One region of the Bacillus cereus group sp. Bce041 genome, then DNA from elsewhere that is predicted to be linked to it. Evidence: a T-box and tRNA genes for the amino acid it is inferred to sense, from the RefSeq annotation. Region 1 holds a T-box; the other regions hold tRNA genes.

Region 1 (8,378 bases):
CGGTAGGGCTGGATTATCTATGCGTCATGTTATTTTCTTATTCGTATGTGGGCGGAATTCGGTAGAAGAATTAAAAGTGTTATTGGCGCATGAATATCATCACATATGCAGGTTACATCAAATTGAGACGAAAGAAACAGAATATACATTACTTGATACGATGATTATGGAAGGGCTAGCGGAACAAGCAGTAACAGAAAGGTATACAGAAAAAAACAATGCACCGTGGACGGCGTATCTTTCACAAGAAGAGGCTGTTTATTATTGGAAAAATGTTGTACATGAAAGAATAAGTATAAAACGAGGAACAAGGGAACATGACATCTTATTAAATGGCTTTCACTCTTATCCGAAGATGCTTGGCTATGCGCTTGGATTTCATATTGTCAAAGATTGTGTAACTTTGGAAGGAGAAGATACACTTTCTTTATTATCTATAGATGCAAAAGAAATATTGAATAAAGCAAATACATTTCATATATAAAAAAACAGGAATTCTATTTCCTGTTTTTTTAGTATTAATAGAAGAAAAAATAATAATTAGAATATATTTCCTCAAGTGGAATAAAGTTAAGCAAAAATGAACATAATGATTGGTACAAACAGTAGTGAAGTGAGGGGTAGTGAATGTTATATCTACATGATGTATGGGTAAATTGGTTTGAAGGTGAAGAAAATGGGTATAACGTTTGTCATTTTTACGAATGGCGGAAAGATGATACGATTGAGCTATTAGATCAAGTGCCATTATTAAAAGTAGATGCCACATTATATCATTACATCGAGAACGAATTGTTAGAGCTTCCGCAAAAAATGCTGGAAGACGTACATCATAAGGCTTATATTCGTAAAAATCATGAACGTTTGCAGCAAGAGTATTGCTTTGTTGTTACAGATGGAAAAGGAATTATTGCGATTGACACAATTGGTTACAATGTACCAATTCGCAAAAGTAGACTTATACCACGTCAAGAGCAGATGGTATATGAGATGGTAGAAAACGTACAAGCAGAAAAGTATGAGTTCCAAGTAGAAGAAACAGAAAAAGAACATCATATTTTATCACCATCGCCTTTCATTATGAATGGCTTGACTCGTAAAGAAAGACAGCTAAAACAATTATTATTTATGGCGTTAGATCAATTACATACAACGAAAAACACAGCAGAAATTCGCTATTGGTTCACAGAGTGGGATCCATCAGCATATGGAATGGTTCAACATATGGAATTTGAAGATATTTGGGCTAAGCTGTATGATGAAGCGAAAACAGGCTGGTCTGATAAGCACGAACAATTATGCGAGCGTCTCGTAAAAGGACAGCCATTTTTTGAAAAGTTATGGGAAATGGAAAATGAGCAAAAGGTAAATTAAAAAACCGCCAATTGGCGGTTTTTTAATTTTGTAGAAATCTAGTTCCAGCGGCAAGAATGTTCGGTGGCTTCGCGCCTTCACATTCTAAACGAGCCGCCTCCGCTTTTTGTAGAAATCCAGCTCCGGCAGCGAGCTCTTCGTGTCTAAGAACCTTCCGCATAAGAAGACAAAAAGCGTCTTCTATGCGAAAGAACCTTATCCAGTCAGAGCTGAACGAGCTGCCTCCGCTTTATATGTTACCTACGTTTTCTGCTTAGTCCCATTGCGTTTTCTACTTTGCGTAGTTGTTTGAATGCAACGCGGTTTGCTTTTTCTGCACCTTTGTCTAGGATTTCGTCTAGTTCTGGTGAGTTGATTAGTTCGTTATATTTGTCTTGGATTGGACGAATAGCTTCTACGACTACTTGCGCTAGGTCGCCTTTGAAGTCGCCGTATCCTTTTCCTTCGTACATTGCTTCGATTTCTTCAACTGTTTTTCCAGAGAATGAAGAGTAGATTGTTAATAAATTAGAGATACCAGGTTTGTTTTCCTTATCAAATTTCACAATACCTTCAGAGTCAGTTACAGCACTCTTAATTTTCTTTTCAATTGTTTTTGGCTCATCAAGCATACTAATCATTGATTTTGGATTCGGATCAGATTTACTCATTTTTTTCGTAGGCTCTGTTAATGACATAACGCGAGCTCCTACTTTTGGAATGCGAATTTCAGGCATTGTGAAGATTTCGCGGTAACGTTTGTTGAAACGCTCTGCTAAGTCACGTGTTAATTCGATATGTTGCTTTTGGTCATCACCAACCGGCACGATTTCAGTGTTGTAAAGTAAAATATCAGCAGCCATTAATGGTGGATACGTAAGTAATCCAGCTGGAACTGAATCTCTACCAGAAGCTTTATCTTTATATTGCGTCATACGTTCTAATTCTCCAACGTAAGCAACAGATTGCATGATCCATCCTAGTTGAGCGTGTGCTGGTACTTCTGATTGTACAAATAAAGTAGCTTTTTCAGGATCGATGCCGCATGCTACATAAAGTGCAGCAAGACTGCGGATGTTTTTACGAAGCCCGACGGGATCTTGAGGTACTGTAATCGCATGTTGGTTTACAATACAGAAATAACAGTCGTGTTCATTTTGAAGCTCTGTAAACTGCTTCATTGCTCCTAAATAGTTTCCAAGTGTAATCGTTCCACTTGGTTGAATACCAGAAAAGATAACTGACATAAGTAATTCCTCCTAAAATAGAATGCGTGATGTGGGGAAGAGAAGGCAAACAAAAAAGCCCATTCATCCCAAAAACTATAGGGACGAATGGACCGTGGTACCACCCTAATTATTTCACTACTGTGAAATCTCTCTAATCCATAATAACGTTTGGATATAACGCCAAAGCCTACTACTTTCGGTTCGGTTTGGTGCTCAAAAGCCCATTCCATACTGTACAATTACTTGTTCACACCAACCACAAGCTCTCTGAAATTGCCTCAATATGTACTCTTCTTTATCATCGCATACATATAAATTTATTTATTGTTACTTGAGCTCTTTTAATATGAAAGAACTAAAGTTTTATAACAAAATGTTTTGCTGATTATTATATCATATGGGATAGTGTTTGCAAACTACATCAAAATAGTAAAGCTAATGAGGGTCGAGAACAACCCAAGGAAGATACCTGTAATACAAATTGGATATGTCCATTTGAATGAATATGTTTTATAAATACGTTCTTTCTTATCTGTAGGTTCCTCGACTTCTTCAATTAAAGAGTCAATCTTTTTGTTCGTACCAAATACTCTTTGGAATGCGTAAATGGTTACATTGAAAAAACCATTTTGAAATATGTATAAAAAACCGCCGATAAGAATAAAAAACAGTGCAATATAAAACAAAATGTTGACAAAGTTCAACAAAAATTGAGATGAAATGAGGAATGCACCAATACTAGAAGCAATCATCGCTATAAAAATTAGTATACAAGTATGAAAAAAAACTTTATTCAAAATATTCCCCTCCGTCAAAATATTACTAGAATTATTATACTATAAAAGCTATAATAAGTACTAGGATTAATTTTTTGAAAATTATACGCAATTAAAGGTCTGATTTTAAGATGATGGTAGCAATGTTAATGTATCCCTTTACGAAAAATTAAAAATATAAATATTTTATTAAAAATTTTAACAAAAAAACAAAAAACTATATTCACAATTGTTATATTATATGTATAATGAAAATTGTAGAAACTTGGAGATTATTCTTTCAATTCTACTTTTTAACAAGTGAGGGTACAGGAAGTGCAATTAGGGGAGGCAACACAACATGAAGAAAAAGATACCGTTATTACTTGCATCAACTTTAACTGCAAGTATGTTGCTTAGCGCGTGTAGCTACCAAAAAGATGACGCAAAAGCAAAAGGGAAAGAGAACGCTACGAGTAGTAGTAACGGAAAACAGATTCTTAATTTAACAGAGTTATCTGAAATTCCGTCAATGGATGCATCATTGGCATCTGATTCTTCATCTTCTACAGCATTAAATAATACGATGGAAGGTTTATATCGTATTGGCAAAGATCAAAAGAGAATGCCTGGAGTTGCAGAAGATGTCGAAAAGCTAGATGATGGGAAGAAATACATATTTAAATTAAGAAAAGATGCGAAATGGTCGAATGGGGAACCTGTAACAGCTAAAGATTTTGTGTATTCATGGAAAAGAGCAGTAAATCCAGATACAAAAGCAACGTATTCGTACATTATGTTCGATATTAAAAATGCAGAGAAAATTCATAAAAAAGAATTACCTGCTGACCAATTAGGTGTAAAAGCGATTGATGATTATACATTAGAAGTAGAATTAGACAATCCCGTTCCTTACTTTATCGATTTAACAGTTTATCCAGTATTTTACCCACTAAATGAAAACTTTGTAAAAGCACAAGGGGATAAATTTGGTTTAGAGGCAAATACAACATTATATAACGGTCCATTCGTTATGAGTGATTGGAAACATGAACAAAGTTTCCAATTCAAGAAGAATCCTTCATATTGGGATAATAAAACGGTTAAAATCGAAGAAATCAACTTTAATATTGTAAAAAATACAGCAACTGATGTAAATTTATATGAGACAAACGCGATTGATCGAGCGGCTTTAACGTCTGAATTTGTTGATAAGTTTAGAAAAAGCCCAGAGTTCCAAACAAGAAAAGAAGCAGGGGTTGCTTACTTAAGATTTAATCAAAGTAATCAGTACTTAAGTAATAAAAACTTAAGAAAAGCAATTTCAATGTCCTTTGACCGTGATAACATTGCAAAAGTTATTTTAAATAACGGTGCAATTGGAGCTTACGGATTTGTTGGAAAAGATTTCGCTGAAGGTCCGAATAAAAAAGATTTCCGAGCTGAAAATGGAAAGCTAGTTGAAACAAATCCAAAAGAAGCGAAAAAGCTTTGGGAAACAGCGAAGAAAGAGCTTGGAACTGATAAAATCGAACTAGAATTCTTAAACTTTGATAATGAAGATGCTAAAAAAGTTGGGGAATTCTTAAAAGGTGAGATGGAAAAGAACTTACCAGGTTTATCAATTAAAATTAAACAGCAACCATTCGCACAAAAAAATAAATTAGAAGATTCTCAGCAATATGATATTGCGTTTGGTATTTGGGGACCAGATTTCCCAGATCCAATCTCATATTTAGATATGTTTGTTACGAATGGTTCTCAAAATAAAACAGGGTATTCTAATCAGAAATATGATGAGTTAATCCTAAAAGCTAAAACAGATACAAAAGATTTACAAGCTCGCTGGGACAACCTTCTAGAAGTAGAGAAGATGTTAATTAAAGAGGATGCAGTTATCACTCCAATCTTCCAAAAAGGTTCAGCGTATGTAGTAAAAGGTGCCGTAAAAGATATTATCCCAATTAACTATGGTGGTAAATTAACTTACAAATGGGCATCTGTTGAACAAAAATAATCTTTTTTTCCATCGTTTACAAGGGTATATGCCTATGATGGGCATATGCTCTTATTTTAAAAAAATAAAAGTAAGAATATTTTAAACTATCTTATTGCTTTTGAGAAAAACGGGGAGGTGCTTGATATGGGACGTTATGTATTAAAACGTTTCGTGTACATGGCTTTGACATTATTTTTAATTACTACACTGACTTTCTTTTTGATGAAATTACTTCCGGGTTCTCCGCTTAAAAACCAGGAGAAGCTATCACCGGCACAAAAAGAAATCATTCTTGAAAAATACGGATTGAATGATCCGGTACCAGTTCAATACGCACGTTACTTAGGTAACCTAGCAAAAGGTGATTTAGGGGTATCATTCCAATATGATAACCGCCCAGTAACAGACATGATTGTGGATCGTATTGGACCATCAGCCCAATTAGGTTTACAAGCGATTATATTAGGAACATTTATCGGTTTAATTTTAGGTATTGTTGCCGCACTTCGTAATAATACGTGGGTAGATTATAGTGCAACAGTTATTTCGGTACTCGGAATGTCGGTACCATCATTCGTATTCGCCGCATTACTGCAATATTTCGTAGGGGTAAAACTTGGCTGGTTCCCAGTAGCATTCTGGAAAGGACCAGAGTTTACTGTAATGCCTACAATTGCATTATCGATGGGAGTTATCGCAACAATCGCACGTTTCTCTCGTGCAGAATTAATTGAAGTTATGCAAGCCGATTACATTTTAACAGCGAAAGCGAAAGGAATTAGCCAAGGCGTTATTATTGTCAAACATGCACTTCGTAACGCGTTAATTCCAGTTGTAACAATTTTAGGACCAATGGTTGCGGCATTAATTACAGGAACACTTGTTATCGAGCAAATTTATGCTGTACCAGGACTTGGGGAACAATTCGTTAAATCGATTACTTTAAATGACTATACAGTTATTATGGGAACTACGATTTTCTATAGTGCAATCTTCATTTTAGTTATTTTCATTGTCGATATTTTATACGGAATTATTGATCCTCGTATTCGTTTAGCGGGAGGGAAAAAATGATGAAAGATGTACAAAAATTATCTCCAGATTTATTTCAACAAGCCAATCAAAATAATGTTGATAATGAAGTCATTGCCCGTCCAAGTCTAACGTTTTGGCAAGATGTAAGAAGACGTTTATTCCAACATAAAGGTGCGATGCTTGGCCTTGTATTATTAGTTATCATTGCACTATTAGCGATTTTTGGACCGATGGTAAGTAAACACTCGTATAAAGAGCAAGATTTAGGTCGAGCGAAATTACCACCAAAAATTCCAGTTATTGAAAATGTTCATTGGTTACCATTTGACGGTACAGATCAATATGGTGTTGACCAATATGAAAAACGTGATATTAAAGAGTACTTCTGGTTTGGTACAGATGATCTTGGCCGTGACTTATGGACAAGAACATGGGAAGGTACACGCGTATCATTATATATCGCTCTTTTAGCAGCAGCAATTGACTTAGTAATTGGGGTTGCATACGGAGGTATTTCAGCATTCTACGGCGGTAGAGTAGATAACATTATGCAACGTATTATGGAGATTATTAACGGTATTCCATACTTAATCATCGTTATTTTAATGGTAATCATTATGGGATCTGGTATTTGGTCAATTACACTCGCGATGGCGATTACAGGTTGGATAGGGATGTCGCGTATTGTTCGTGGACAAATCTTAAAGTTAAAAAACCAAGAATATGTATTAGCATCTCGTACATTAGGTGCAACAAATACACAATTAATTGTGAAACATTTAATTCCAAACGTAATGGGACCTATTATCGTAATGACAATGTTTACAATTCCATCAGCGGTGTTTGGTGAAGCGTTCTTAAGTTTCATCGGTTTAGGAATTCAGCCGCCATTTGCGTCACTAGGTTCTCTTGTAAATGATGGTTATAAATCTATTCAAACGTATCCGCATATGATGTTCATCCCTGCGGTTGTCATCAGTATATTAATTTTAGCGTTTAACTTAATGGCAGACGGATTACGCGACGCGTTAGATCCAAAAATGCGTAAGTAAAAGAGGGGAGAGGCAAAGATGAAAACATTGTTAGAGGTAAAAGATTTACAAGTCTCCTTTGATACACATGCAGGTGAAGTACAAGCTGTACGCGGCGTTACTTTTGATTTGAAAAAAGGAGAAACATTGGCGATTGTAGGAGAATCTGGTTCAGGGAAATCAGTTACTTCTAAAGCGTTAATGGGATTAATTCCGAATCCTCCTGGACGCATTAAAAATGGTGAAATCGTATTTGAAGGTCGTGACTTAACGAAATTAACAGAAAAAGAAATGCAGCAAGTACGCGGTAAAGATATCGCGATGATTTTCCAAGATCCAATGACATCATTAAACCCAACGATGACAATTGGAAATCAAATTATGGAAGGTCTAATTAAACACCAAGGGATGAGTAAAGCAGATGCACGTAAAGTTGCTTTAGAATTAATTGACCTTGTAGGTATTCCAAATCCAGAAGCTCGTTTAAAACAATATCCTCACCAATTCTCAGGTGGTATGAGACAGCGTGTAGTTATTGCGATGGCGTTAGCTTGTAACCCGAAATTATTAATTGCCGATGAGCCGACAACAGCGCTAGACGTTACGATTCAGGCGCAAATTTTAGAACTTATGAAAGACATTCAGCAAAAAACAGAAGCAGCAATCATTTTCATTACGCATGACTTAGGTGTAGTAGCAAACGTTGCGGACCGAGTGGCAGTTATGTACGCTGGTAAAGTTGTTGAAATTGGAACTGTAGATGAAATTTTCTACAATCCGAAACATCCATATACTTGGGGTTTAATCGCATCTATGCCAAGTTTAGATGGTTCAGAAGAAGAGTTATATGCAATCCCTGGAACGCCTCCAGATTTATTGAAGCCGCCAAAGGGAGATGCTTTTGCACCACGTAACCCGCAGGCACTGAAAATTGATTTTGAAATGGACCCACCTTTATTTAAAGTAAGTGATACGC
Region 2 (5,470 bases), 380 kb from region 1:
ACTATAATAAAATTACAACTATACAACTAGAGGAGGTCTCTATTCCATGAATATGAAAGCTACTGCTTTAACAGCAACTACTGTAGCGATTGCTTCTTTACTTCCTTCTATGGGTGAAACAAATGTACAAAAAGCAAACGCTGAACAATTATCTAATATTAAAACTGGGTATGTCAAAGTCGATCAAGTAGCATTACATACAGAAGATAACGTAAAAAGCACATCAATTGATACAATTCGCTTTAATACAAAAGTGAACATCCTTGAAACAACTAATGGTTGGTATAAAGTATCTGTTCATAATAAAGTAGGTTATGTACAAAAAGATGCTATTTTACTAAAAAACAAACTTCAATCTAATGATCAATACATCGTTAATGCTAATGCATTAAACGTTCGCTCTGAACCTAATTTAGAATCTTCCATTTTAGATGTATTACCAAATGGTAAGTTTATTACCGTTCAAGAAGATCAAGGCGAATGGTATAAAATATCACATAATGGCCAAACAGGTTACGTACAAAAAGCATTCATCTCTAATGGTTCACAACCCTTAGTAAAAGGAATCACCGTTCAAAATAATACAAAATATACTGTTGCAACACCTAATCTAAATGTACGTAGCACCGCTAGTACAAGTAGCGCTCTACTCGGTTCATTACAAAACGGTACACAAGTACAAGTAGTAGAAACTGTAGGTACTTGGTATAAAATTCGTTTTGGCACAGGATACGGATATGTAGCAAAACACTATGTAGTACAAAATCAACCACAAGCTAAAACAGATCAGCCTTCATCAATTCCAGCTGCTTTCAAATTCCCCGCTCAAGGAAGAATTAGCTCAACCTTTGATATACGCTGGGAACAAATGCATTATGGTATAGATATTGCCGCTCCAGGAAACGTCTCTATCCAAGCTGCTGCTGCAGGTAAAGTTGTGAAATCTTATTATTCAGCTAGCTATGGCAATGTTGTTTTCATTGCGCATCAAATCAATGGGAAATTATATACAACTGTTTATGCTCATATGAAGGATCGCACTGTACAAGCTGGTGATCAAGTACAAACTGGACAATTAATAGGTCATATGGGAAACACAGGTCATTCATACGGGCAACATCTTCATTTTGAATTACATAATGGAGAATGGAATTTTGAAAAAACAAATGCAGTAAATCCACTGCCATATTTAGTTAGGTAAATTGTATGCCACGCAATATACCTCTTATAATTGAATACGTAGCCTTTTTAGGTTTAATCTGTTGTTTAATCATTTACAATACAAATATTGTATTTTTATCTATTATTATTGCTTTTGTTGCATTAGAAATTATGATGGAATCATTTCAAGTGCAACTAAAACAAAAAATTGCCCATATTTATAATGCTATTTTTCTTTTGAGTGCTCTCATAACAAATATAATTAGTAATGGCTTTTATTTATCTACTGTATTTCCAGTATTCTTTATGGCTGTTTTATTATTTGTAGCTAGATATATTAATGTCCCTTATAACCAAAAACAAAAACAAAAACAAGAAGCTTAGAAAGAGGAGACACTGTGTACCAATCTTTCAAAGATACTCCAATAAAATACATATTGAATTTGTATAAGAAAGCCAATACTTTTTTTGGTATACAAGGAAGTTATACTGCACAACTTCTCCTATATGGAATGTTGTTTCTTGTCTTAATCACTTTCTCCTTGTTTTACTAACAAAAAGGATCTCACATAAACTGGAGATCCTTTTTAATTTATATTAATTTTTCATATCGAAAATATTGTTTATCCACAAGCATATTTTTCATAAATAAAGCTCAGATTATATTTTTTCTCTAAGCTCATTCGTTGTTCGTCATCGCACCAATAGAAAAGAATATCATGAATCGTTGCGTAACGCTTATTTTTAAGAAATAGCCTAAAGAATGATGGTAAACAATCATGTAATTGTATAAATATATAATTGCGTAGTGTTTCTTCTTTATATTCAATGCCCTTACAAATATACAGTAATTCTTCACAATAATATGCATGCTGTGGAACTTGTATCATTTCGAAAAATGGCACATAAGATAGTAGCTTTCCAATAAAATGACCATATCGATCCATTACTCCTATCGTCATATGCTCCATCATTTCTTTCATCACATATAAATAATCATCTACATGCGTTGTCTTTAATGGGTCTAAGCGATCGGAAATTTGAGATAATACAGCTCTTTGACATGCTAAAACTGCCTGACTAGGTCCATAATATGATAGGAAATCTGTACACTTACGATATTTCCGTAATAAATCATATGTATACAAATCATATACAAAAGTATTACAATACATTGCTAAACTCATCATATCACTATTTAATTGCTCTTTTGATAATGATTTCGCTCTCTTGCACATATAAAAGAATGTAAATTCCAATACTTCTTTATGAGATAATAAATGTTTACAATCGGTTATACACTTCTCATTAAATTTAACTCTATCCCAAATTTCAATATCCCTATCTGTCAATTCACCTATACGATATTTAATAATTAAATAATTTAAAGCAACTGATTGCGTCAAAAGATCCCATGTTTCATATTCCAATGAAGTATGAACAAACTCAGCTAATCCTTGCGCTATCATAAAATCATTTGCCTCTTCATACCAACCAATCTCTTGGCATAAGCGAAGAATACGCACTAAAGTTGGAATTTCATCTTTATGAAACTGCGGTAATTTCTTTGCTTTATTCATGCCATATACGATAAATGCCGCTAAATTTTCTTCTTTATAAAATTCTTTCTCTTTCCATACTAATATAGTTCGTTCTTTCCCCTCACCTTTTGGGTGACAAGGTACAAGCAAAGAAAATAATTCAGCGAAATTATTTGGTTCTATATATGTATCTGTAACCAAATTCCAATTTGGATCGCCCTGTACAGCCTTCATATAATTCCCCTTCCCTTTTCATCTATGTAGGAAATATTAATTTATTATCGCACCACTAAAAATTAATATTGTTATATTCAAAATCTCTCATAATACTTATATCTATCAGTATATCATCTTTTCTCTTATTAAAAATTAAGAATAACAAATTTTAAAAAAATGTCGAAATTATTAACCACATACTTATTATATAATGTCTCAGATACATCACGCTAACATATTAGTTTAATCCATATATACTAGAATAATGTATCTGAAATTTATATATAATTTAGCTCTTTATGAGTGACCATTAAACTCTCGGTTAATGAAAGTTTCAATTTACTCTGTACGCTCTGAGATTTCGCTCAAGGCAAATCCAGCTTGATCATCTGCTGATTCCCTTATAGCTAAATCTCCTAGTGCTAACATGCCAATAAGTTGACCACTATCAACTACTGGTAATCGTCTAATTTGATGCTGTGCCATTAGCTCTGTAGCTTTTTCAATAGAATCATTTGGAGAAACTGAGATAATATTTGTTGTCATTACATTTGTAATCTTATTAGATCCAGGATGTTTTTCAGCAATCCCTCGAACGACTAAATCACGATCAGTAACAAGCCCAACAACTTGCTCATTTTCAACAACAGGAATTAATCCAACCGATTCTTCCTTCATTTTTACAGCTGCCTCATATACATTGTCTAGCGGTGTACAATGTACAATATGGGTACTCATTAAGTCTCTCACTCGTGTCATTATGATTTCCTCCTTTTTATACATACCATAGCTTTTCCAAAATTCCTTTATTTATTTCTGGAAAGTAACGTAATAAAAAGGATTAACAAAATAAAAAAGAGCCAGCATAATGCTGACTCTTTTTGTATGACCCGTACGGGATTCGAACCCGTGTTACCGCCGTGAAAGGGCGGTGTCTTAACCACTTGACCAACGGGCCATGGCTCCGCAGGTAGGACTCGAACCTACGACCGATCGGTTAACAGCCGATAGCTCTACCACTGAGCTACTGCGGAATAATATATGGTGGGCCTAAATGGACTCGAACCATCGACCTCACGCTTATCAGGCGTGCGCTCTAACCAGCTGAGCTATAGGCCCATATACTTTACAGGGGCAGTAGGAATCGAACCCACACTGGAGGTTTTGGAGACCTCAGTTCTACCTTTAAACTATGCCCCTAAATGATGCCGGCTAGAGGACTTGAACCCCCAACCTACTGATTACAAGTCAGTTGCTCTACCAATTGAGCTAAGCCGGCATAAAAAAATGGTGGCTCGGGACGGAATCGAACCGCCGACACGAGGATTTTCAGTCCTCTGCTCTACCGACTGAGCTACCGAGCCAACATAAATGGCGGTCCCGACCGGGGTCGAACCGGCGATCTCCTGCGTGACAGGCAGGCATGTTAACCACTACACCACGGGACCATTTGGTTGCGGGGACAGGATTTGAACCTGCGACCTTCGGGTTATGAGCCCGACGAGCTACCGTGCTGCTCCACCCCGCGACAATATAAAGTTTTAAAAAATGGAGGAGGTAGAGGGATTCGAACCCCCGCGCGACTCTCGCCGCCTGTCGGTTTTCAAGACCGATCCCTTCAGCCGAACTTGGGTATACCTCCATGAAGGAAAAAATAAATATTTTATTATTATATGTCTAAACCATTAAAGAAAAAATGGAGGAGGTAGAGGGATTCGAACCCCCGCGCGATTCTCACCGCCTGTCGGTTTTCAAGACCGATCCCTTCAGCCGAACTTGGGTATACCTCCGAGACATATATTAAATAAAGTGGAGCCTAGCGGGATCGAACCGCTGACCTCCTGCGTGCAAGGCAGGCGCTCTCCCAGCTGAGCTAAGGCCCCGTGTTTTTTGGGAATATCGGGAAGACAGGATTTGAACCTGCGACCCCCTGGTCCCAAACCAGGTGCTCTACCAAGCTGAGCCACTTCCCGTTAATAAAAGCGCGCCCGAGAGGAGTCGAACCCCTAACCTCTTGATCCGTAGTCAAACGCTCTATCCAATTGAGCTACGGGCGCATATGGTGCCGAGGGCGGGGGTCGAACCCGCACGGTGGTCACCCACCGCAGGATTTTAAGTCCTGTGCGTCTGCCTGTTCCGCCACCCCGGCATGTCATATTGAAAATTGGAGCGGAAGACGGGATTCGAACCCGCGACCCCAACCTTGGCAAGGTTGTATTCTACCACTGAACTACTTCCGCAAGACATGTATGAGTTATTTTATTAAAAGTGCGGGTGAAGGGAGTCGAACCCCCACGCCAAAGGCGCTAGATCCTAAGTCTAGTGCGTCTGCCAATTCCGCCACACCCGCATATTTCATTAAAATGGTGAGCCATGAAGGACTCGAACCTTCGACCCTCTGATTAAAAGTCAGATGCTCTACCAACTGAGCTAATGGCTCTTAATGGCTGGGCTAGCTGGATTCGAACCAGCGCATGACGGAGTCAAAGTCCGTTGCCTTACCGCTTGGCTATAGCCCATTAATTAAGAATGGTGGAGGGGGGCAGATTCGA
Region 3 (8,378 bases), on a different contig from region 1:
TAGCGCCGATGGTAGTTGGGACCTTGTCCCTGTGAGAGTAGGACGTTGCCAGGCAATATTATTCCGCAGTAGCTCAGCGGTAGAGCTATCGGCTGTTAACCGATCGGTCGTAGGTTCGATTCCTACCTGCGGAGCCATTGGAGAGCTGTCCGAGTTGGCCGAAGGAGCACGATTGGAAATCGTGTATACGTCACAAGCGTATCAAGGGTTCGAATCCCTTGCTCTCCGCCATAGGATTTATAATATTTGGCCCGTTGGTCAAGTGGTTAAGACACCGCCCTTTCACGGCGGTAACACGGGTTCGAATCCCGTACGGGTCACCACTTTGGAGGATTAGCTCAGCTGGGAGAGCACCTGCCTTACAAGCAGGGGGTCGGCGGTTCGATCCCGTCATCCTCCACCATATAAATTTTATATGAATAGTATTATCGCGGGGTGGAGCAGCACGGTAGCTCGTCGGGCTCATAACCCGAAGGTCGCAGGTTCAAATCCTGTCCCCGCAACCAAATGGTCCCGTGGTGTAGTGGTTAACATGCCTGCCTGTCACGCAGGAGATCGCCGGTTCGACCCCGGTCGGGACCGCCATTTTAATAAGGCTCGGTAGCTCAGTCGGTAGAGCAGAGGACTGAAAATCCTCGTGTCGGCGGTTCGATTCCGTCCCGAGCCACCATTTATTTTAATAAAATACGCCGGCTTAGCTCAATTGGTAGAGCAACTGACTTGTAATCAGTAGGTTGGGGGTTCAAGTCCTCTAGCCGGCACCATGTAAGTTTCGGAGGGGTAGCGAAGTGGCTAAACGCGGCGGACTGTAAATCCGCTCCTTCGGGTTCGGCAGTTCGAATCTGCCCCCCTCCACCATTTACATAGGGGCATAGTTTAAAGGTAGAACTGAGGTCTCCAAAACCTCCAGTGTGGGTTCGATTCCTACTGCCCCTGCCAAATATATTTACACAACATGGCGGTTGTGGCGAAGTGGTTAACGCACCGGATTGTGGCTCCGGCATTCGTGGGTTCGATTCCCATCAGTCGCCCCATTTTTATTTTAAAAATTACAAATAATCTAATGGATACTTACATATAATTAAGTAAGAATTCGATGGGCTATAGCCAAGCGGTAAGGCAACGGACTTTGACTCCGTCATGCGCTGGTTCGAATCCAGCTAGCCCAGCCATTTTTGCGGAAGTAGTTCAGTGGTAGAATACAACCTTGCCAAGGTTGGGGTCGCGGGTTCGAATCCCGTCTTCCGCTCCAATAAAATTTAATATGGCGGCATAGCCAAGTGGTAAGGCAGAGGTCTGCAAAACCTTTATCACCGGTTCAAATCCGGTTGCCGCCTTTTCTTTTGTGCCGATGTGGCGGAATTGGCAGACGCGCACGACTCAAAATCGTGTTCCTTCGGGAGTGTCGGTTCGACCCCGACCATCGGTATCATGAACGGCGTAATAAAAGACTCTACACCAAATGTGTAGAGTCTTTTTATGTTTTCATCACACTATAAAATAAGCAAAATGGTGTGTTGGTGAAATGGTTATAAATGATTAAGGTAAACTTATTCATTTAGTACATGCGATACAGTTGGGGAAAGCTACAAAACAATAAAGGGATAAATTTTTATCCCTTTATATAATTTCATTATTTTATAGAGAATTTCTCCAACCTGGTGACAGGAAGTTAAATCCGACGCCACCAGTAGATATTAGTACATGATCAGCTGTTAATTTCGTAATTTCTAAGAACTTCTTTTCAAACTCTTCTCTGTTGTATTTGTACATAGTTGAGTGGCATGACCACATGTGCGTTGAAGTACTCAACCAGTCTCCTAATTCCTTTAATTCAGGAAACGACTCAAATCGAATTGGTTCATCTAATTTCATGAATCTCACTTGATAGATAGTTGGGTTTAATTTTTCTCCTATTCCTTTAAAAGCATGTGATTTTTTGTCTTTTGAATGTGTCATAATTCACCCTCCATCTTTTCTTCAAATTTTTTCCTATTTTTATTATACAACAATAGAAAACAATTATGGAAATAATATGGAAATCTTTATTGGCAATATAAAAAGACTCTAACAGAAATGTTAGAGTCTTTTTGTTAAATTATACTATGTGCTTCTAAAATTCGTAATAAACGTAGGAATTCATGTATAATATAACTTGTCGAAAGAACAAAATGATAGTGATTTATATTATGTCTGTAATATGAATCAAAAATGAACTTTTTATATTTCTTTTAAAAATGTGTTGAACACACATTATATTTCATATTAATATTTTTATGTAGATTTAAAACGGGAAAGAGAGTGGAAAGTATGGGCCGTAAATGGAACAATATTAAAGACAAAAAAGCATCAAAAGATGCAAATACAAGCCGTATATACGCGAAATTTGGGCGTGAAATTTATGTGGCAGCAAAACAAGGCGAGCCAGATCCAGAATCAAACCAAGCACTAAGAGTTGTATTAGAGCGTGCGAAAACATACAATGTTCCAAGAACAATTATTGATCGTGCAGTTGAAAAAGCAAAAGGCGGTTCAGAAGAAAATTATGACGAGCTTCGTTATGAAGGATTCGGACCAAATGGAGCTATGGTTATTGTAGATACACTTACAAATAACGTAAACCGTACTGCAGCAGATGTACGAGCTGCATTTAGCAAAAACAGTGGTAATATGGGTGTGAACGGTTCTGTAGCTTACATGTTTGATGCGACAGCTGTTATCGGCCTTGAAGGTAAAACATCAGATGAAGTTCTTGAAATTTTAATGGAAGCAGATGTAGATGCACGTGACATTCTAGAAGAAGAAGATTCTGTTATCGTGTATGCTGAACCAGATCAATTTCATGCAGTACAATCTGCACTTAAAGGTGCTGGCGTTGAGGAGTTTACAGTTGCAGAATTAACAATGCTTGCACAAAGTGATGTAACACTTCCTGAAGATGCTCAAGCACAATTTGAGAAAATGGTTGATGCATTAGAAGATTTAGAAGATGTTCAACAAGTTTATCACAACGTAGACTTAGGAGAGTAATACGATAGATGACCCTTTTCGCTTAGCGGATAGGGTCTTTTTTATGAAGTTAATTAAGGTGATGAAGTATTAAAGGTATTTTGTTGTAGGTAGGGAATATGATTATAGGGATATATAAAATATTCATTATCTCTAGGAGGCTTAATATGGAACATAAGACACCAAAGCATATCGTTGCTGTAGCCGGTTATTTAACAAATGGAAAAAATGAAGTGTTATTAACAAAAGTGCACTGGCGAGCTGATACGTGGGAGTTGCCAGGAGGACAGGTAGAAGAAGGCGAAGCGCTCGATCAAGCTGTCTGTAGGGAAATAAAAGAGGAAACAGGGTTAACGGTGAAGCCTATCGGAATTACAGGCGTTTATTATAATACTTCTATGCATATTCTAGCTGTTGTTTTTAAAGTAGCATATATAAGTGGTGAAATAAAAATTCAACCTGAAGAAATACAAGAGGCTAAATTTGTTGATTTAAATGAAGAGAACATAGATGAGTATATAACGCGTCCTCATATGAAATCCAGAACGCTTGATGCAATGAGAGCAACACATTTTATTCCGTATGAAACGTGGGAAGTACAGCCGTATAATTTAATAGGAAGATTGTAAAGAAAAGAGTAGCCGATTGAGATACATTCGAATCACTACTCTTTTTTTGTATACTGTTTAAGAAAAAGGTCAAAATAATAATAGCACTAGTATTGATTTTGGGAACGTTTGTTCTGTATAATAAATCTATATGTTATATACATTTAGATTACTAGATAGTCAAAAGTATATATATTTGTAGATGATATAATTAAAGTATAAAGTGAAAATATAATAGTCTTAAGGGTTTCTCTTTTATTGGTTATTCGTACTTTAACATAACCTATATTCAATATTTCAGATGAATAGTAGATAAAAAAAGACTGTGATACAATACTCTTTTATCCCACTATTTGCTGGGCAGTAAGCTTGATTAATGAGGACCGATTAAAGTTTCACTTTATACCTTACAATGATGTAAGGTACGTGTAAGAGAAATCGATGGGATATTTTTTTACAACAATGTATTCTTAAAGTAAGAGTTATATGCTGTGTGGAAAAGAGGTGTTCAAGATGAAAGAACGAGTATTATCTAGGGTGAACTATCATCAAAAAGTTGCATTAAATCCAATGACTAAACTTTTTTATAAAGCCATTATATTATTATTATTGTTAAGTTGTACGTTATTATTCATTGGAAATGTAATGATTGAGAAAAGTGATATTAGTAAATTACATGTACCGGCTAAGTTAGAGGTGCCAGAATCATTAACACATGCATTTATTGCGACAGAAGATAAAAGATTTTATCATCATAACGGTTTAGATTATATAGCAATTATTAGGGCCTCTGTTGAGAATATAAAGGCTGGTGGTGTCGTGCAAGGAGGAAGCACAATTACACAGCAGCTATCTAAAAATGCCTTTTTAACGAATGAACGTACATTTTCTCGGAAGTGGAAAGAGATTTTTTATACGAAAAAAATTGAACGCACATTTACGAAGGATGAAATATTAAAATTATATGTAAGTAATATTTATTATGGAGAAGGAGCATGGGGAATTGAAAAAGCAGCAAACCTTTACTTCGGTAAAAAGGTGAACCAATTAACGTTGGCTGAAAGTGCAATGATGGCTGCTGTAGTAAAAGCACCTGCTTATTACTCACCTGCCCAAAATTATGATAAAGCAGTAGAGAGACGTAATGTCGTTTTGAGACTAATGGAGAAAGAAGGCTATATAAGCCATGATGAGTATGTTCAAGCAGTTAGTGAGAAATTGGTAATTCGTCATGATATAAAAATAGAGCAGTCGATGTTAAATAGCGCGCGTAAAAAAGCAGTAAGTTAAGAGAAGTTCCTATAGAGGAGCTTCTTTTTTTGAATAAATTGTGACAAATTGTGACACAATATCGTCACAATTATTGTGTTTTTGTAATTTATGTGAGCGTGTTCATTGCGTGACGTATATAAGTGTTGATATTATGTGTATTGTGTACAAGGCTGTATACAGAATATGAATTTAAAGAGGAATGTATATGAAATCAAATAAACTCATGGCTCTTGGTATAGTTTTTTCTATCGCAGTATTGATTGTAATTGGAACAATTGCGTATAGCATCATAAATGACAAAAAAGATAAAGGGAATGAGATGTTTGCTTATTCTACGCAACAATCTTTAGGGAAAGATGATGCTCCAGTTAAGGTAGTTGAATTTGGAGACTTTAAATGTCCTGCTTGTCGTACTTGGGATGTAACAGTATTACCTCGATTAAAAGAAGAGTATATTGATAAAGGCAAAGTGCAGTTATATTTTATTAACTTCCCATTTATCGGAAAAGACTCAGATTTAGGTGCAGCAGCTGGTGAAGCAATTTATAAACAAGATAAAGATTCATTCTGGATTTTCTATGATGAGATTTATCAAAATCAAAAGAAAGATACGGAAGAATGGATTACAGAAGATTTGCTTCTTAGCATTGTGAAAGAGAAACTTCCAAAAGTTGATGTAGAGCAATTTAAGAAAGACTTACACAGTAAAGAAATTACAGAAAAAGTACGTAAAGATTCAGATCGTGCTCAAAAATTAAAAGTTCAAGGTGCCCCTTCTGTATATGTAAACGGAAATCTTGCAAATCCTGATTTTGATAGTATGAAGAAGGCAATTGATAAAGAATTGAAAAAGTGATGAGGTCTCTCATCACTTTTTCGACTTTTTTCGATAAAATTCTTGCCTCTACTTTTTTCACATGCTATACTATTTTACATAAGTTATTCTAATATCTTATATGTAATTCATATTTGCGGGTGTAGTTTAGTGGTAAAACAAGAGCCTTCCAAGCTCTGGTCGAGAGTTCGATTCTCTTCACCCGCTCCAAATTTTATTAAATGTTTTTCTATAAATTGTGATCAACGCAGTGTTTCGTTTCCGAGATAAACGAGGCATTGCGTTTTTTAATGTTTGAAAAATATAATTACATGCGAAAATAGAAGTAAATAATAGTATTCCAAACGTGAATTACTAACCAATAGAGTGGTTACATAAGGGGATGGATTCATCTGAGGAGGCGATTAAGAGTGGATTTTGAACAATTAAAGCAAGATGTAATTGCGTATAGTAAAACAATTGGCATAGATAAAATAGGCTTTGCGAGCGCTTCTCCTTTTGAGGAATTAAAGCAGCGCTTAATCCAGCAACAACAATTAAATTATCAATCTGGATTTGAAGAGCCTGATATAGAGAAGAGAACGAATCCGCAACTGTTATTACCGGGTGCTAAATCAATTATTGCGATTGCTTTAGCATATCCTTCAAAATTAAAAAATGCACCATTAAGTAAGCGTGGAGAACGCCGTGGGATTTTTTGTCGTGCTTCTTGGGGACAAGATTATCATCTTGTTTTACGAGATCGTTTGCAAAAATTAGAGGCATATTTAATTGAAAAACTTCCCGATATAGAAGTGAAGTCCATGGTTGATACAGGTGAATTAAGTGATCGAGCTGTATCAGAGCGTGCTGGTATTGGATGGAGCGGTAAAAACTGCTCTATTATTACACCTGAATTTGGTTCGTACGTATACTTAGGGGAAATGATTACAAATGTTCCATTCCCGCCAGATAAGCCGATAGAAGATCAATGCGGAGGCTGTACGAAATGTATCGATATTTGCCCTACCGGTGCTTTAATACAGGGGGGACAGTTAGATTCGAAGAAGTGCATTGCGTTTTTAACACAAACGAAAGGATTCCTACCTGAAGAATATCGCGATAAAATTGGAAATCGCATATATGGATGTGATACGTGTCAGACTGTTTGTCCGAAAAACAAAGGAATGGATTTTCATAATCATCCTGAGATGGAGCCGGATCCTGAGCTAGTTAAACCATTATTAACGCCACTTTTAACAATTAGTAATCGTGATTTTAAAGAGAAATATGGGATTATGTCAGGGTCATGGAGAGGGAAAAAGCCACTGCAAAGAAATGCGATTTTAGCATTAGCACATTTTAAAGAAGCATCGGCAATTCCAGATTTAATTGGTGTTATGAAAGATGACCCAAGACCGGTACTACGCGGAACGGCAGCATGGGCACTTGGGAAAATTGGCGGAGATGGAGTAGGCGAAGCGATTGAGAAAGCGATGGAACGTGAGAAAGATGAAGAAGTGCTTCATGAAATGAATCGCGGGCTTGAATTGTTAGCACAGAAAAAAGAGTAGATAATATTTCCCTTTTTCATATTGTAATATGGGAGGGAGACAGAATGGTTGTAAAAACGAAGATTGAAAACCAAGTACAACAATTTTTAGCATATATAACGGAGAAAAGAACGAATGTGGATGGTATTGCTGAGGATTTACTACAAATGGCACTGAGAAAGAAACAATTGTTTCAAAGGCGTAGTGCACATATAGTGAAAGCAACTGCGGATGTTTCTTTCATTAGACAATTAAATAGTAATGACCATCAAGAAATTGATTATCAAATACATTTTAAATATTTAATTAAGCATAAAGAATTATTTTATATTGAAGAGGAACAATTAAAACGAAGAGTTTGTTTAAATAATAGTCGAATTATAGGCGATTCTGCTATTGAAGTGTCAGAAGAAATTAGAATGGGTGAGACATTAGAAAGGGATATTACGAAAGAGAAGTACGGTTCTTATCAGTATAATCGTTTAGAGGCAGTGAAATATGCAGAGCGTTGGTGGGATGACCGGAATCCTATGTATCGTAATTTCCCTGATAATTGTACGAATTTCATTTCTCAATGTCTTCATACTGGAGAAGTACCTATGAACGGGTATCCTAATATTCGTAAAGGATGGTGGCAAAGGGAGAATCAGTGGAGTTGGAGCTGGGCTGTTGCACATTCTTTTTATTGGTATTTGTCAGGTGCTACAACAGGACTTCGAGCAGAGGCGGTAGAGAGGCCAGAAGAACTTATTCTTGGAGATGTCATTGCTTATGATTTCGAGGATGACGGAAGATGGAATCATACGACGATTGTAGTAGCAAAAGATGCAGATGGTATGCCGCTTGTAAATGCACATTCAGCGAATAGCCGTCGACGTTATTGGAACTATGAAGACTCTAGTAAATATACACCACAAATGAAATATAAATTCTTTCATATTATTAATGGGTAGAGATTTTTCGCTCAAGTGGTATAATACGTAGTAGACAAAAAACAGAGGTGAATATCGCGTGGGAGTACATGTTGTTTTATATCAGCCAGAAATTCCAGCAAATACAGGGAATATTGCTCGTACTTGTGCAGCAACTGGAACAGAATTACATTTGATTAGACCGCTTGGA

Evidence for each region. A T-box is a leader RNA that pairs with one kind of tRNA and senses whether it is charged. The one in region 1 lies ahead of trpS (tryptophan--tRNA ligase), so its partner is inferred to be a tRNA-Trp.
Region 2: it has a tRNA-Trp gene. The T-box ahead of trpS (tryptophan--tRNA ligase) is inferred to sense a tRNA for this amino acid. The anticodon was not compared.
Region 3: it has a tRNA-Trp gene. The T-box ahead of trpS (tryptophan--tRNA ligase) is inferred to sense a tRNA for this amino acid. The anticodon was not compared.

Annotation. Positions count from the first base shown of each region.
Region 1 covers NZ_JBQXON010000002.1:684,957-693,334, reverse strand. The annotation lists gene ACUN13_RS09565 (DUF2268 domain-containing protein) at 1-484, shown strand, start outside; gene ACUN13_RS09560 (YjbA family protein) at 628-1,374, shown strand; gene ACUN13_RS09555 (hypothetical protein) at 1,397-1,534, opposite strand; gene trpS (tryptophan--tRNA ligase) at 1,611-2,600, opposite strand; T-box leader at 2,677-2,893, opposite strand; gene ACUN13_RS09545 (DUF3899 domain-containing protein) at 2,999-3,379, opposite strand; gene ACUN13_RS09540 (peptide ABC transporter substrate-binding protein) at 3,699-5,354, shown strand; gene opp3b (oligopeptide ABC transporter permease) at 5,481-6,410, shown strand; gene opp3C (oligopeptide ABC transporter permease) at 6,407-7,423, shown strand; gene ACUN13_RS09525 (ABC transporter ATP-binding protein) at 7,442-8,378, shown strand, end outside.
Region 2 covers NZ_JBQXON010000002.1:1,071,208-1,076,677, forward strand. The annotation lists gene ACUN13_RS11560 (SH3 domain-containing protein) at 47-1,201, shown strand; gene ACUN13_RS11565 (hypothetical protein) at 1,207-1,545, shown strand; gene ACUN13_RS11570 (DUF3965 domain-containing protein) at 1,785-2,936, opposite strand; gene ACUN13_RS11575 (CBS domain-containing protein) at 3,258-3,677, opposite strand; tRNA gene ACUN13_RS11580 (tRNA-Glu) at 3,805-3,876, opposite strand; tRNA gene ACUN13_RS11585 (tRNA-Asn) at 3,878-3,952, opposite strand; tRNA gene ACUN13_RS11590 (tRNA-Ile) at 3,961-4,037, opposite strand; tRNA gene ACUN13_RS11595 (tRNA-Trp) at 4,048-4,118, opposite strand; tRNA gene ACUN13_RS11600 (tRNA-Thr) at 4,125-4,197, opposite strand; tRNA gene ACUN13_RS11605 (tRNA-Phe) at 4,207-4,282, opposite strand; tRNA gene ACUN13_RS11610 (tRNA-Asp) at 4,291-4,366, opposite strand; tRNA gene ACUN13_RS11615 (tRNA-Met) at 4,370-4,446, opposite strand; tRNA gene ACUN13_RS11620 (tRNA-Ser) at 4,468-4,560, opposite strand; tRNA gene ACUN13_RS11625 (tRNA-Ser) at 4,616-4,708, opposite strand; tRNA gene ACUN13_RS11630 (tRNA-Ala) at 4,729-4,801, opposite strand; tRNA gene ACUN13_RS11635 (tRNA-Pro) at 4,818-4,891, opposite strand; tRNA gene ACUN13_RS11640 (tRNA-Arg) at 4,902-4,975, opposite strand; tRNA gene ACUN13_RS11645 (tRNA-Leu) at 4,979-5,067, opposite strand; tRNA gene ACUN13_RS11650 (tRNA-Gly) at 5,084-5,158, opposite strand; tRNA gene ACUN13_RS11655 (tRNA-Leu) at 5,188-5,268, opposite strand; tRNA gene ACUN13_RS11660 (tRNA-Lys) at 5,283-5,358, opposite strand; tRNA gene ACUN13_RS11665 (tRNA-Gln) at 5,363-5,437, opposite strand; tRNA gene ACUN13_RS11670 (tRNA-Tyr) at 5,449-5,470, opposite strand, start outside.
Region 3 covers NZ_JBQXON010000009.1:196,157-204,534, reverse strand. The annotation lists partial or broken rRNA gene rrf (5S ribosomal RNA) at 1-54, shown strand, start outside; tRNA gene ACUN13_RS23775 (tRNA-Asn) at 63-137, shown strand; tRNA gene ACUN13_RS23770 (tRNA-Ser) at 140-231, shown strand; tRNA gene ACUN13_RS23765 (tRNA-Glu) at 249-323, shown strand; tRNA gene ACUN13_RS23760 (tRNA-Val) at 328-403, shown strand; tRNA gene ACUN13_RS23755 (tRNA-Met) at 430-506, shown strand; tRNA gene ACUN13_RS23750 (tRNA-Asp) at 510-585, shown strand; tRNA gene ACUN13_RS23745 (tRNA-Phe) at 595-670, shown strand; tRNA gene ACUN13_RS23740 (tRNA-Thr) at 689-764, shown strand; tRNA gene ACUN13_RS23735 (tRNA-Tyr) at 775-858, shown strand; tRNA gene ACUN13_RS23730 (tRNA-Trp) at 866-939, shown strand; tRNA gene ACUN13_RS23725 (tRNA-His) at 959-1,034, shown strand; tRNA gene ACUN13_RS23720 (tRNA-Gln) at 1,098-1,172, shown strand; tRNA gene ACUN13_RS23715 (tRNA-Gly) at 1,178-1,252, shown strand; tRNA gene ACUN13_RS23710 (tRNA-Cys) at 1,267-1,337, shown strand; tRNA gene ACUN13_RS23705 (tRNA-Leu) at 1,348-1,429, shown strand; gene ACUN13_RS23700 (DUF3884 family protein) at 1,639-1,959, opposite strand; gene ACUN13_RS23695 (YebC/PmpR family DNA-binding transcriptional regulator) at 2,311-3,030, shown strand; gene ACUN13_RS23690 (NUDIX hydrolase) at 3,177-3,638, shown strand; gene ACUN13_RS23685 (transglycosylase domain-containing protein) at 4,131-4,907, shown strand; gene ACUN13_RS23680 (DsbA family protein) at 5,095-5,745, shown strand; tRNA gene ACUN13_RS23675 (tRNA-Gly) at 5,861-5,934, shown strand; gene queG (tRNA epoxyqueuosine(34) reductase QueG) at 6,135-7,277, shown strand; gene ACUN13_RS23665 (amidase domain-containing protein) at 7,322-8,209, shown strand; gene trmL (tRNA (uridine(34)/cytosine(34)/5-carboxymethylaminomethyluridine(34)-2'-O)-methyltransferase TrmL) at 8,268-8,378, shown strand, end outside.